4 regions of the Marmoricola sp. URHA0025 HA25 genome follow, and region 3 is predicted to be linked to each of the others. Evidence: predicted binding sites of a transcription regulator. Region 3 holds the regulator's gene; each other region holds the start of a gene.
What was found. Region 3 encodes LexA, which represses DNA repair genes until DNA is damaged. Its sites were predicted from a motif close to TCGAACANNTGTTCGA; they were not measured.
Positions count from the first base shown of each region.

Region 1: the regulator LexA is predicted to act here: its motif matches at 1,780-1,795, upstream of ACVW00_RS21080 (DUF222 domain-containing protein).
Region 2: the regulator LexA is predicted to act here: its motif matches at 1,239-1,254, upstream of ACVW00_RS04305 (DUF222 domain-containing protein).
Region 4: the regulator LexA is predicted to act here: its motif matches at 2,255-2,270, upstream of ACVW00_RS09215 (DUF222 domain-containing protein).

Region 1 covers NZ_JBSSCD010000001.1:4,289,221-4,292,911, reverse strand. The annotation lists gene ACVW00_RS21085 (GTP pyrophosphokinase) at 1-421, shown strand, start outside; gene ACVW00_RS21080 (DUF222 domain-containing protein) at 418-1,767, opposite strand; gene ACVW00_RS21075 (sigma factor-like helix-turn-helix DNA-binding protein) at 2,368-3,691, opposite strand, start outside.
Region 2 covers NZ_JBSSCD010000001.1:887,964-891,654, reverse strand. The annotation lists gene ACVW00_RS04310 (adenylate kinase) at 1-474, shown strand, start outside; gene ACVW00_RS04305 (DUF222 domain-containing protein) at 1,267-2,643, shown strand; gene ACVW00_RS04300 (nitroreductase/quinone reductase family protein) at 2,650-3,156, opposite strand; gene ppc (phosphoenolpyruvate carboxylase) at 3,192-3,691, opposite strand, start outside.
Region 3 covers NZ_JBSSCD010000001.1:1,026,280-1,029,970, reverse strand. The annotation lists gene ACVW00_RS04960 (GNAT family N-acetyltransferase) at 1-634, shown strand, start outside; gene lexA (transcriptional repressor LexA) at 840-1,583, shown strand; gene ACVW00_RS04950 (hypothetical protein) at 1,776-2,228, opposite strand; gene ACVW00_RS04945 (MFS transporter) at 2,372-3,631, shown strand; gene ACVW00_RS04940 (carbohydrate kinase family protein) at 3,652-3,691, shown strand, end outside.
Region 4 covers NZ_JBSSCD010000001.1:1,885,048-1,888,738, reverse strand. The annotation lists gene fadD8 (fatty-acid--CoA ligase FadD8) at 1-1,534, opposite strand, end outside; gene ACVW00_RS09215 (DUF222 domain-containing protein) at 2,283-3,668, shown strand.

The sequences.
Region 1 (3,691 bases), 3.3 Mb from region 3:
CGCCGGTCTGCTCGAGCTCGCCGACCGCGAGTTCTCCGAGATCCGCGCGCGAATCCAGGCCGCCGGCCCGCCGCGCTCGGAGGAGGATGCGAGCGACCCGAGGATCGCGGCAAGCGACCTCGCGGCCTTCCTCACCGCCCAGTACGCCGACGCAGGCTGGTCGCGCACCGATCACTACTCCTGGATCTCCGGTCTGCTGCTCGAGCTCGGCATCACCTCGCTCGACGAGCTCGCCGGCTTGCTCACGTCGGTCGACAGTGCGGCGATCAACGCCCGGTTGGAGTACAAGTACCCACCCGGCGCCGTACGCCGCCTCGACGACGCGCTGCTTGCGGTGTTCGGCAACCGGTATCTCGACCTGCACGGCAACGCGCACCGCAGGGACCTGCTCGAGGCAAGGCTGGAGAAGCTCCGCAGCTAGGAGGCGCGTGCGGCCCAGTGGACCTCGAGGGGTGGGTCGTAGCTGCGTGGTCGTGGTCGGCCGGGTGGGTCGGGGGGTTGGCTGGTGTAGGTGTGTCCGGTCGGGGTGGTGGTCTGGACGGTGTGGCGTGGGTTGGGAATGGTCTTGGCACGCCAGTCGGGGTGTTCCTTGGTGTGGTTGCAGGCTTCGCAGAGGCCTTGGCCGTTCTCGGTGCTGGTGGGGCCGCCGGCCGCGGCTGGGGTGATGTGGTCGGTGTGTCGGATGGGGGCGTCGCACCAGGGGGTGCGGCAGGTCTGGTCGCGGGCGATGAGGAGTTGGCGGCGGGGGCCGTCGAAGAGCCGGCGTCGGGTCTCGATGCCGACCAGGTCGCCGGTCTTGGGGTGGGTGAAGAGGCGTCGGATCCAGGCTTTGTCGGCCTGGCGGGTGAGTTGGCGGGCCAGGGTGGCGGGGATGGGTCCGTGCCCGGTCAGGTGGGCCGGCTCCTGGTTGTGGTTGTTGTGGTTGCTGGTCAGGAGGGTGTGGTCGGTGATGATCAGCTGGATCTCGACCGGGGTGCCGACCGCGGTGGTTTGGCCGGTGATGCGTTCGACGAGGGTGTCGGCCATGATCTGGCCCCGGGTCCGGGGGTCGCCTTGGGCGCGTTTGTGGTCGGCTTCGCGGGTCAGGGCTGTGTGGCAGGCGACGCCGTGGGCGACGGGCAGGAACGCGGTCAGGTAGGTCATCGTGTCCGGGGCGGGGCGGAGCCCGGTCCGCCGGTCGGCGTGGGCTCCGCGGATTCGGCGGATTGCGGAGCCGGGGTCGAGGCGGTAGCCGATGGCGCGGGCGAGGTTGGCGACCTTCCGGTCCCCGCCGGTGTGCAGTTTCCCGGCCAGCTGGTGGTCGACCTGGATCCGGTCGGCTCTGGCCAGGACGGCGGTCTCGCGGGCGATCAGGGTGGCCCGCCACTCGCTGATCTGGCCGGCGGTCAGCGCGGCCAGGGTGTGGGGGAGCTCGCCGACCAGGGCCTTGGCCAGGCCGAGGTGTTGGGCGCCGCGGACCGGGGACTCCTGGCGGGCCAGGGCGATCTCGGAGGCCAGGCCACGCCCACGTTGGTCGGCCGGGATCCCGGCAGCAGCCTCACGGGCAGCACGCTGCTCGGCCAGGGTGACGCTCAACCGAGCTTGGGCTGCGGCCAGCCCGGACTTGAGCTGCTCCATCAACCCGATGTGGTCGATCAGCTGCGCCTCGGTCAGTCCGGTGCCGTTGTGGGCGGCGAGCCGGTCCAGTGCGTCCTGCAGGTCGGCGGTGGTCGGTGCGGGCGGCAGGGCGCGGTCAGCGGTGGCTGCGTCGCCGGTGCCCGAGATCATGGCGGCAGTCTATCGAACGTATGTTCGAACCGTCAATCGGATCGGCCAGGATTCTTCGACGATTTCTGGTTGCCGGCCGAGGTTTCGAGACGGTCGCTGCGCGACCTCCTCAACCACCGAGGTCGGGTCCCTGCCCCAACTCACCGGGTCTCGTCTGATCGCTCGCAAGCTCGCTGCTCGACCACCAGGGGCTGAGTTCCTGCCCCATCTCACCAGGTCTCGTCTGATCGCTCGCAAGCTCGCTGCTCGACCAGCTGGGGCCCGGGTCTCTGCCCCATCTCGCCGGGTCTCGTCTGATCGCTCGCGAGCTCGCTGCTCGACCACCAGGGGCGGCGTCCCTGCCCACCGCACCAGGTCTCGTCTGATCGCTCGCAGGCTCGCTGCTCGACCAGCTGGGTCCGGTCTGCACCGGACCGCAGGACCCAGCCACGCGGCGTACTCCTCCTCGCTGCCAAGAACCCAGCCACGCGGGGAGGTGAGGTCTCGTCTGATCGCTCGCAGGCTCGCTGCTCGACCACCTGGGGCCCGGGTCCCTGCCCATCTCGCCAGGTCTCGTCTGATCGCTCGCAAGCTCGCTGCTCGACCAGCAGTATTCGACTGCTAGTGCCCCAGGACGTGCGGGCCCTCGAGCTCATCCGCGACCTCGCAGGTGCCGTCGCGGACGTCGCAGCGGATCAGGGCTCCGTCGGGTGCGGACTCGTCGTAGACGTCGAGGATCACGTGGTTGGTGTCCTCCCAGCTGACGCCCGCGAAGCCGTCGGCGAGCAGCGGGAGCCGGAGCCGGACGTTCCCCGTCGCGCGGCGGGAGCGTCCGCGCGCAGCCAGGTCACGTACGTCGATCTCGCCGGAGTCGTCGGCGTAGACGACACGGAGGCCGAGGGGGTCGCTGAAGTCGGCCTGCCGGGCGGCGAGCTCGGCGACCTGGAGGAAGGCACCGTCCTCGAGCCTTCCGACGGAGTACTGGACCGGCGGGTAGTGCACCACCAGCCCGCGCGAGGTGACCTGGCTGACGACTCCGTTGCCCATCCCGCTGATCTCGCGCACGGAGCTCCCGGTGGTGTCCCAGACCCAGGCCCGGTTCTCGGCAGGCAGGGACGCGATCAGCTCGCCGGCGCCGGTGATGCCGTTCACCTCGAACGGGTTGTCGCAGCAGCGAAGCGACGCGGGGAACGCCTGCTCGCGGGTCGAGAGCGCGGACGGGTCCAGGGCGGTCAGGTCGACCAGCGCCGGCCCCGATGCCGATGCGAGCCACGCGACCTGCTCACCGGGGCGGTCGGTGACCAGCTGACCGCCGGAGGTGGCAACGACCGGCTCCAGCTGCAGCGATCTCTGGTTGACCCGGACGATCTTGCCGGACAGGTACGCGACGTACACCCACTGCCCGGTCTGCACGATCGCGGCGGCGCGCTCGTCGAGGTCGACACCGCGGCCGCCCTGGAGGTAGAGGAACCGGCGCACGCTGTACGGCGTCTTCGGCTTGGAGCTCTGCGGGAGCGACGAGAGGAACCTGGGGAGCTCCGTCGCGGCCGCGGCGTTGGGCGAACGACCGCCACCCGAGGTCCAGCTCTGCACCGCGGCGACGAGCGCGATGCCGAGCAGCAGGACTGCCGCCGCCATCCCCGCGCGACGTAGCGCACGACGCGCGCGCTTCCTGCGCGCCTGGTGTCCCCGGGCCACCAGTGCGTCGATCGGCGGGAGCGGGACCGCTGCGCTCTCCGCCCGCCAGGCAAGCTCCTCACGCAGAGCGGCGATGTCGATGCCTGCCTCCAGCGCACCTGCTTCCGTGGTCACCGCACTGGTGGAAGTGCCCACGGCGGCCGCGATCTCCGGGTCCGGCAGGCGCTCGTAGTGGCGCAGGACCAGGACGCAGCGCTGCCGCGGCGGCAGCGCGCTGACGGTCGCCCAGAGCCGGCCCCGCGCCGAG
Region 2 (3,691 bases), 140 kb from region 3:
GACATCTTCCGCGCGAACGTCGACGCCGGCACACCACTCGGCCGCGTCGCGCGGGAGTACATGGAGGCCGGCGAGTACGTGCCCGACTCGGTGACCACCGCCATGCTGCGTGAGCGGGTCGACCGGCCCGACTGCCGGCAAGGGTTCATCCTCGACGGATATCCCCGGACGATGGCGCAGGTCGCCGCCCTCGACGAGATCCTCGAGGAGACCGCCCACGAGCTCCGCGCGGTCCTCGCCCTCGACGTCGACCGCAGTGACCTCGTCGACCGACTCGTCCTGCGCGCCGCCACCGACGGCCGCACCGACGACACCGAGGACGTGATCCGCCGCCGCCTCGAGCTCTACACCGAGGAGACCGGCCCCCTGCTCGCGGAGTACGACAGCCGCGGTGTGCTGGTCCGGCTCGACGGCAGCGGCACCAGGGCCGACGTGGCCGCCCGGGTCGCCGACGTCTTCGACGCCCGGGTCTGAGATTTCCCCGATCTAGTCGGGGGCGGCCGGCTCACTACCGTACGTGGCCGGGTTCTTGGCAGCGACGGACTACGCCGTGTGGCTCGGTCTTGCGGTCGGGTGCGGTCCGGACCCCAGGTGGTCGAGCAGCGAGCCTGCGAGCTATCAGACGAGACCTGGTGAGGTGGGGCAGGGACCCAACCACAGCTGGTCGAGCAGCGAGCCTGCGAGCTATCAGACGAGACCTGGTGAGAGTCGGCAGGGACCCGACCCGGTGGTCGAGCAGCGAGCTCGCGAGCGATCAGACGAGACCTCACGGCCTGCGTGGCTGGGTTCTTGGCAGCGACGAGGAGTACGGCGCGGGGCTCGGTCTGCGATCGGGTGCGGTCCGGACCCCAGCTGGTCGAGCAGCGAGCTTGCGAGCGATCAGACGAGACCCGGCGAGATCGGGCAGGTACCCGACCGCGGCCGGCCGGGAAAGGCCGAGCCCTCGCCTCGGTGGATGGCTGGGTTCTTGGCAGCGAGGAGGAGTACGCCGCGTGGCTGGGTCCTGCGGTCGGGTGCAGTCTGGACCCCAGCTGGTCGAGCAGCGAGCTCGCGAGCGATCAGACGAGACCCGGTGAGACAGGGCAGGAACTCAGCCCTTGGTGGTCGAGCAGCGAGCTTGCGAGCGATCAGACGAGACCCGGTGAGATCGGGCAGAGACCCGACCGCCGCCGGTCCAGCAAGACGCTCGATCCCCGGCGAAGAAACTTCTAGGAACCTTGGCCGATTCGATTGACGGTTCGAACATACGTTCGATAGACTGTCGCCATGATCTCGGGCACCGGCGACCCAGCCACCGCTGACCGCGCCCTGCCGCCCGCACCGAGCACCGCCGACCTGCGGGACGCACTGGACCGGCTCGCCGCCCACACCGGCACCGGGCTGACCGAGGCGGAGCTGATCGACCACATCGGGCTGATGGAGCAGCTCAAGTCCGGGCTCGCCGCAGCCCAAGCCCGGTGCAGCGTCACCTTGGCCGAGCAGCGTGCTGCCCGTGAAGCCGCCACCGGGGTGCCGGCCGAGCAACGTGGGCGTGGCCTGGCCGCCGAGATCGCCCTGGCCCGCCAGGAGTCCCCGGTCCGCGGCGCCCAACACCTCGGCCTGGCCAAGGCCCTGGTCGGCGAGCTCCCCCACACCCTGGCGGCGCTGACCGCAGGCCAGATCAGTGAGTGGCGGGCCACCCTGATCGCCCGCGAGACCGCCGTCCTGGCCAGAGCCGACCGGATCCGGGTCGACCACCAGCTGGCCGGGAAACTGCACACGGCCGGGGACCGGAAGGTCGCCAACCTCGCCCGCGCGATCGGCTACCGCCTCGACCCCGGCTCCGCAATCCGCCGAATCCGCGGAGCCCACGCCGACCGGCGGACCGGGCTCCGCCCGGCCCCGGACACGATGACCTACCTGACCGCGTTCCTGCCCGTCGCCCACGGAGTCGCCTGCCACGCAGCCCTGACCCGCGAAGCCGACCACAAACGCGCCCAAGGCGATCCCAGGACCCGGGGCCAGATCATGGCCGACACCCTCGTCGAACGCATCACCGGCCAAACCCACGCGGTCGGCACCCCGGTCGAGATCCAGCTGATCATCACCGACCACACCCTCCTGACCAGCGACCACAACAACCACAACCAGGAGCCGGCCCACCTGACCGGCTACGGACCCATCCCCGCCACCCTGGCCCGCCAACTCACCCGCCAAGCCGACAAGGCCTGGATCCGACGACTCTTCACCCACCCCAAGACCGGTGACCTGGTCGGCATCGAGACCCGACGCCGCCTCTTCGACGGCCCCCGCCGCCAACTCCTCATCGCCCGCGACCAGACCTGCCGCACCCCCTGGTGCGACGCCCCCATCCGACACACCGACCACATCACCCCAGCCGCCGCCGGCGGACCCACCAGCACCGAGAACGGCCAAGGCCTCTGCGAAGCCTGCAACCACACCAAGGAACACCCCGACTGGCGTGCCAAGACCATTCCCAACCCACGCCACACCGTCCAGACCACCACCCCGACCGGGCACACCTATCTCAGCCAACCCCCCGACCCACCCGGGCGACCACGACCAGCCCGGCCACAAAGACCGCCCCAGTTGACCCTCATCAAGAGCCCCATCGAGATCCTGATCGAGAAGCTCACGGGGTGACCGGGTCTACGACGCCGGCGTGAGCCGGAAGATCCTGATCTCGCGGTCCGTGCGTCCCCGGTACACCGAGTAGGTCTCCGCGATCTCCACCATCTTCCCGTACGCCGCCTCGGCCTCGTCGCCCTCGAGGCGGGTCGCCACCACCGGGATCCGCTGACCCCGCACCACCGCCATCGCGTGCGGGTCCGCGAGGAGGTTGCCCGTCCAAGCGGGGTGGTGTGCCTGGCCGAAGTTCGAGCCGACCACGATCACCGAGTCCCCGTCGCGCGCGAACAACAGCGGGCTCACCCGGGTCTGTCCGCTCCTGCGACCGGTGGTCTCGAGCAGCATGACCGGCGCCCCGATGGGTCCGAGCACTGTCCGGCGACCGTTGCTGCGCACCAGCACCTTCCGGTCCAGTGGCATCAGCGTCCGGATGGACCACGACCCGAGACGGGTGGAGCCGAACCGGGCGATCAGGCGTGCAAACGCGGAGTCGGAGCTGCCCCACCGGGCCTCGGGGATCTGGGTCACGCGCGCCAGTCAACCAGTGAACGAACCCGCGGGCACTAGCCCGTGTTGCGCATGCCTGCGGCGATCCCGTTGATAGTCAGCAGCAGCGCGCGCTCCAGCTCCGGGTCGTCCTCGCCACGGCGACGCCGGGCAAGCAGCTGGATCTGCAGGTGGTGCAGCGGCTCGAGGTAGTTGTCCCGGATCTCCAGGGTCCGCCGCAGCACCGGATCACGGTCCAGCAGCGCGTCGTCACCCGTCACCGCAAGCACCTGCGCGACCGTCAGCTCGAACTCGGCACGGATGTCGTCGAGAAGCGGCCGGACCTCGACCGGGGCCAGCGCCTCGACGTACCGAGCCGCGATGTCGAGATCCGTCTTGACCAGAGTCATCGAGACGTTGTCCAGGAAGGTCCGGAAGAACGGCCAGCTGCGGTACATCTCCTGCAGCACGTCGAGCCGCTCACCTGCGGCAACCAGACCCGACCCGACGCCGTACCAACCCGGCACGATCTGCCGCGACTGGGTCCAGCCGAACACCCACGGGATCGCCCGCAGGT
Region 3 (3,691 bases):
GATGTTCAACTGCGTCACCGGCGCGCACTTCGGGGCGGACGCCCGGCGGCGGACCGAGGAGGTGGCGGACTCGTTCATCGGAGCCGGGCTGCCGTGGCTGTGGTGGGTCACGCCGTCGCACACGTCGCCGGAGCTGGAAGCGGCGCTGACGGAGCGCGGGCTCGAGCACGAGGACGTCCCGGGCATGTACGCCGACCTGACCACCGCTCCCCCGGTCCCCGAGGTCGCCGGGTTGAGCATCGAGCAGACCACCGACGCACGCGCCTTCGTCGCGATGATGGTCACCGGCTTCGGCCTGCCCGAGTCGGTGCGCGAGCCGATGAGCGAGGTGATGAGCGTCTTCCAGGGAGCGGTCAACGTGATCGGCTCGCTCGACGGACGCCCGGTCGCGTGCGGCACGGCGTACCTCACCGGCACCACCGCGGGCCTCTACAACATCGCGACCCTGGAGGACGTCCGTGGCCGTGGCATCGGGTACGCCGTGACACAGCGGCTGCTGCAGCTGGCGCACGCCGCCGGGGCCGAGCACGCGGTCCTGCACTCCAGCGAGTCCGGCCGGCCGGTCTACGAGCGCGCCGGCTTCGTCGAGGTCTGCAACGTGCCGCAGTACGTCTGGATGCCCCCGGAAAACTGACCCGGCCCTGCCCTTACGGCCGGGCCCGTTCCGGGTCTAGGTTGAAGACAGGACCCCGTGATCGTTCGGCGCTGCGTGAGCGTACGCCGACCCACGCAGCGCCGATCCCGGGCTCGTCCGGAGCCCTTTCCGGGCCCGCGAACCGCCCGACACGCCGTTCGAACATGTGTTTGAACTCCGCCGTCGATGGGTCTACCGTCGGCCCATGGCCTCCGATCGCATCCGCCCCTCCGCAGCCAAGCGCTCCAACGTCAGCGAGCTGCCCGACGCGCCGCCCGACGCGACCGGGCTCACCCCGCGCCAGCAGCGCATCCTCAACGTGCTCCGCGAGTCGATCGAGCAGCGCGGCTACCCGCCCAGCATCCGCGAGATCGGCGACCTGGTCGGGCTGGCCAGCTCCTCCAGCGTGGCCCACCAGCTGCGGGTGCTCGAGGCGAAGGGCTTCATCAAGCGCGACCCCAACCGGCCGCGCGCGCTCGAGGTGTTCATCCCCGAGCTGATGGCGGCGCGGCGCGCGATCGCCAGCGCCGACGAGCACGGCTTCGACCCGACCGGCATCGGCGACGCCGTGCCGGAGGCCACCCAGGTGCCGCTGGTCGGCCGGATCGCGGCCGGTGGCCCGATCCTCGCGGAGGAGCGCGTCGAGGAGATCTTCCCGCTGCCCAAGACGCTGGTCGGCGAGGGCACGCTGTTCATGCTCGAGGTCGCCGGCGACTCGATGATCGACGCGGCGATCTGCAACGGCGACTACGTGGTCATCCGCCAGGAGCAGACTGCGGACAACGGCGAGATCGTCGCGGCGCTGATCGAGGGTGAGGCCACGGTCAAGACGCTGCAGCGCAAGGACGGCCACGTGTGGCTGCTCCCCCACAACGACGCCTACGAGCCGATCAACGGTGACAACGCCACCATCCTGGGTGTGGTCACCGCCGTGCTGCGCAAGGTCTGAGCCGCGGCCCTGCGAGGGACGAGCAGGGTCGCGACGCGAAGAGGTTGATCTCGACTGAGCTCGATCCGGTGGAGGGAGCCTGCGGGTGAGCGTGCGAACCCGCAAACGGCGGCTCGAAACCTGAGTTTCGACAGGCTCGACCACCGGCTTCACGAGTGCCCGGCGATGCGACATCGCCGGGCACTCGTGCGCTCAGGCCGCCGCAGCCTGCGCGGCCGGGCCGTCGCCGTCGTGGTCGCCACCGCCGGCCGGCGCCGACTCGGTGCCGGTGACCGCGAACGACTTGTCCACCTCGACGGTGACCGGCTTGCCGGCCACGAGGAGGTGCGCCTCGTAGACACCGTCGGAGTCGGTCTCGACCCGCTGGAAGGTGGCGTCGGGGTACTTCGCCTTCACGGCCGCCGTCACCTTGTCCTTGGTGTCCCCGGTGAGCAGCTTCTCGTCGCTCCTCATCGGTTTGGTCGGGTCAGTGTTGCCGTTCGGCGCGCCGGTGCCGGCCGGGGCGCCGCCGTACGACGACGTACCCGTCGCCGCCGACCCGGTGTCGTCCGCGGCATTGGCGGACATCCCGGTCATCAGGACGCCGCCGGCGACCAGGCCGGCGATGCCGGTCGACGCGAGCAGGGCGATTGACTTCTTCTGCATGTTCCCTCCTGGTGGGTTGTCGCCGGCAAGCGTCGCCACGGTTGCTGTCCGCACGATCAACCCGTGCTGGCAAGGTGCTGTGCGTCCGGAAGCGGGCCGAAAACCAGAGGCGGCCGAGCGACGCGCGGACGTAGGTTCGAGCCGTGACCTCGCAGACCGTGACGCCCGCCCGGCTCACGCGTCGAGGGATCCCGACCGACTCCACGCTGCGCGTCCTGGCGCTCGGCACGCTGGTCAACCGCGCGTCCGGCGGAGCGGTGTTCACCACCTTCGCGCTGTACTTCACCCGCCACGTCCACCTCGAGCCCGCTCAGGTCGGCATCGCCCTGTCGATCGCGGCTGTGGCAGGCGCCCTCGCGCAGGTGCCCGGCGGTCAGTGGGCCGACGCCCGCGGACCCCGCGAAGTGATGCGCGACCTCACCGTCCTCACCGGGATCGCCACCGCCGGGCTGGCGATCGCCCGCAGCTTCTGGGCCCTGGTCGTGGCGATCTCGCTCGTCGCGGCGGCGCAGATGGCGGCCAACGCCGTGCGCAACGGCTACATCGCGCGGATCGCGGTCGGCGGTCAGGGCGTCCCGTTCAAGGCCTACCTGCGCGCGGTCACCAACGTCGCGATGACCTTCGGTGCGCTCCTCGGCGGGATCGCGCTCTGGATCGACGAGCCGTGGGCCTACGTCGGGGTGTTCCTCCTCGACGCCGCCACCTCGCTGCTCACCGGCCTGCTGTTCAACCGGCTCCCGCACCTGTCCGGAGCGCCGGCCCGCGCGGACGGCGAGCCGCGGCTCGGCGTCGTACGCGACCTCCCGTACGTCGCCGCGACCCTCCTCACCGCCGTGCTGTTCATGCACTTCGTGGTGCTCGAGATCGGCATCCCGCTGTGGATCAGCGAGCACACGACGGCGCCGACCTCGATGGTCGCGATCATGCTCGGCCTCAACACGATTGCGGTCGCGCTCTTCCAGGTCCGGCTGAGCCGCGGCGCCGAGGACGTCACCTCCGGCGCGTCGGCGGTGCTGCGCGGCAGCGCGTGGATCGCGGCGTCGTTCGTGCTGATCGCGTTCACCGACGGCATCGCGCGCGGTGCCGCGATCGTGGTGCTGCTGCTGTCGGCGTCCGTGCACGTGGTCGGCGAGATGGTCTCCAGCAGCGGGCAGTGGGGCGTGTCGATGGGGCTCGCGCCGGTCGAGCGGCAGGGGCAGTACCAGGGCTTCGCCGCCCTCGGCTTCAGCCTGTCCCGGGTCGCGGCGCCGACCCTGATCACCACGCTCTGCATCCAGTGGGGGCGGCCGGGCTGGTTCGTGCTCGCCGGCCTGGTCCTGGCCTCGGGCCTCTTGATGAAGCCGGTCAGCGCCTGGGGGCTGGCGACCCGGGAGAAGTACGGCGCCGCCACCGCCACCGGATAGCCCGGCACTAGGCTCCGGGAGTGAGCACCCCCGGAGACGTCGTCGTGGTCGGCGGCATGA
Region 4 (3,691 bases), 860 kb from region 3:
TGCGCTCCTTCACCGAGGCCTGGATCTCGGCGACGACCTGGTCGGTCAGCTCGTGTCCTTCACGGAGTACGACGATCGCCGTGACCGCCTCGCCCCACTTCTCGTCCGGCGTACCGATGACGCCCACCTGGGCGATCGCCGGGTGCTCGGCGATGACGTCCTCCACCTCGCGCGGGAACACGTTGAAGCCACCGGTGACGATCATGTCCTTGGTCCGGTCGACGATGTACCAGAAGCCGTCCTCGTCCTCACGAGCCACGTCGCCGGTGTGCATCCAGCCGTCGCGGAACGTCGCTGCGGTCTCGTCGGGCAGGTTCCAGTAGCCGCCGGCCAGCAGTGGGCCGGCGACGCAGATCTCCCCCGGCTCACCCTGCGGCACGGGGTTCCCCTCCTCGTCGAGGAGTGCCGTGCGCAGGAAGACCGACGGACGCCCGCAGGAGGACAGTCGTTGCGGAACGCCTGCGAGGTCGGCCGTCGTGCCGCTTGGGACGTGGTCGGCCTTGGCGAGGTAGCTGATCACCATCGGCGCCTCGGACTGCCCGTAGTACTGGGCGAAGATCGGCCCCAGCCGCTCGATCGCCTCCTTGAGCCGCACCGGGTTGATCGCGGACGCGCCGTAGTAGACGGTCTCGAGCGACGACAGGTCGCGGGTGTGGGAGTCGGGGTGGTCGAGCAGCGCGTACAGCATCGACGGCACCAGCATCGTCGCGGTGATCCGCTCCCGCTCGATGGTCTCGAGCACCTCGGCCGGGTCGAACCTCGACAGCACGTACAGGCAGCCGCCCTTGATCACCGTCGGGACGAAGAAGGCAGCGCCGGCGTGCGACAGCGGCGTGCACATCAGGAAGCGGGGGCTCTCCGGCCACTCCCACTCGGCGAGCTGGATCTGCGCCATGGTGTTCATCGCCTGCGACGTACCGATCACGCCCTTGGGCTTCCCGGTGGTGCCGCCGGTGTAGGTGATCGACACGATGTGGTCGGGCGGGAGCAGCCTGGCTGTGAGCGGCTGTGGCGCGAACGTCGCGGCCGTCGCAACCAGGTCGGCCGTCGTCCGGCCGCTGTCGGCGGCCGCTTTCGCGACCTCGTCCGGCACCGGTCCGATGGTGAGCACCTGGGTGAGGCCCGGGCACTTCTCGAGCAGCGCCAGCGCCCGCTCGGCGAAGTACGGGTCGATGATCAGGGTCGTGATGCCGGCGTCGTTGATGACGTAGGCGTGGTCGTCGGCGGAGCCGAGCGGGTGCAGCGACGTACGCCGGTAGCCCTGGGTCTGGCCGGCGCCGAGGATGAAGAGCACCTCCGGGCGGTTCAGCGCGAGCAGCGCACCCGGCGGCATCTCGTCGGTCGGGGCCGTTCGCGGCGCAAGCGCCTCGAACGCCTGGATGTACTGGCTGATCCGGGCGGCGACCTCACCACCGGTCAGCGTGGTGTCGCCCAGGTACATCACCGGCTTCTGCCGGTGACGCTTGAGCGCCGCCACCATCAGATGCCCGTTGTGCGTGCCCGTGCGCAGGTTCTCGTCAGCCGCCGTCTCCATGCGAGCACACTAGAACGTGTTCTAGGTTTCGGGCAACGGCCGCGCGGGCGGTGGTGGTCAAGCGTGCGAGCGGGCGAGCGATCGGACGAGACCCGGTGAGAGCGGGCAGGGACCGGGCCCCAGGTGGTCGAGCAGCGATCAGACGAGACCTCACCTCCCAGCGTGGCTGGGTTCTCGGCAGCGAGGAGGAGTACGCCGCGTGACTGGGTTCTGCGGTCGGGTGCGGTCCCAAGCCCCAGGTGGTCGAGCAGCGAGCCTGCGAGCGATCAGACGAGACCCGGCGAGATGGGGCAGGAACTCAGCCCCAGGTGGTCGAGCAGCGAGCTCGCGAGCGATCAGACGAGACCTCACCTCCCCGCGTGGCTGGGTTCTTGGCAGCAAGGAGGAGTACGCCGCGGGGCTGGGTTCTGCGGTCGGGTGCGCGCCCAGCCACTGGTGGTCGAGCAGCGAGCTCGCGAACGATCAGACGAGACCTCACCTCCCAGCGTGGCTGGGTTCTTGGCAGCGAGGAGGAGTACGCCGCCGGGCTGGGTTCTGCGGTCGGGTGCAGTCCGGACCCCAGCTGGTCGAGCAGCGAGCTCGCGCGCGATCAGACGAGACCCCGTGAGATGGTGCAGGGACCCGACCCCGGTGGTTGAGGAGGTCGCGCAGCGACCGTCTCGAAACCTCGGCCGGCCAGCCAGAAATCGGCGAAGAAACTTGGCCGATCCGATTGACGGTTCGAACATATGTTCGATAGACTGTCGCCATGATCTCGGGCACCGGCGACGCAGCCACCGCTGACCGCGCCCTGCCGCCCGCACCGACCACCGCCGACCTGCGGGACGCACTGGACCGGCTCGCCGCCCACAACGGCACCGGGCTGACCGAGGCGCAGCTGATCGACCACATCGGGCTGATGGAGCAGCTCAAGTCCGCACTGGCCGCGGCCCAAGCCAGGTGCAGCGTCACCCTGGCCGAGCAGCGTGCCGCCCGTGAAGCCGCTGCCGGGATCCCGGCCGAGCAACGTGGGCGCGGCCTGGCCGCCGAGATCGCGCTGGCCCGCCAGGAGTCCCCGGTCCGCGGCGCCCAACACCTCGGCCTGGCCAAGGCCCTGGTCGGCGAGCTCCCCCACACCCTGGCCGCGTTGACCGCCGGGCAGATCAGTGAGTGGCGGGCCACCCTGATCGCCCGCGAGACCGCCGTCCTGGCCAGAGCCGACCGGATCCAGGTCGACCACCAACTGGCCGGGAAACTGCACACCGCCGGGGACCGCAAGGTCGCCAACCTCGCCCGCGCGATCGGCTACCGCCTCGACCCCGGCTCCGCAATCCGCCGAATCCGCGGAGCCCACGCCGACCGGCGGACCGGGCTCCGCCCCGCCCCGGACACGATGACCTACCTGACCGCGTTCCTGCCCGTCGCCCACGGAGTCGCCTGCCACGCAGCCCTGACCCGCGAAGCCGACCACAAACGCGCCCAAGGCGATCCCAGGACCCGGGGCCAGATCATGGCCGACACCCTCGTCGAACGCATCACCGGCCAAACCCACGCGGTCGGCACCCCGGTCGAGATCCAGCTGATCATCACCGACCACACCCTCCTGACCAGCGACCACAACAACCACAACCAGGAGCCGGCCCACCTGACCGGCTACGGACCCATCCCCGCCACCCTGGCCCGCCAACTCACCCGCCAAGCCGACAAAGCCTGGATCCGACGCCTCTTCACCCACCCCAAGACCGGTGACCTGGTCGGCATCGAGACCCGACGCCGCCTCTTCGACGGCCCCCGCCGCCAACTCCTCATCGCCCGCGACCAGACCTGCCGCACCCCCTGGTGCGACGCCCCCATCCGACACACCGACCACATCACCCCAGCCGCCCAAGGCGGCCCCACCAGCACCAACAACGGCCAAGGCCTCTGCGAAGCCTGCAACCACACCAAGGAACACCCCGACTGGCGTGCCAAAACCATTCCCAACCCACGCCACACCGTCCAGACCACCACCCCGACCGGACACACCTACACCAGCCAACCCCCCGACCCACCCGGCCCACCCGGCCGACCACGACCAGCCCGGCCACAAAGACCGCCCCAGCTGACCCTCATCAAGAGCCCCGTCCAGATCAACTGGGCCCCACAAGCCTCCTAGGTTGTCCCCACCCGCTCCTAGCG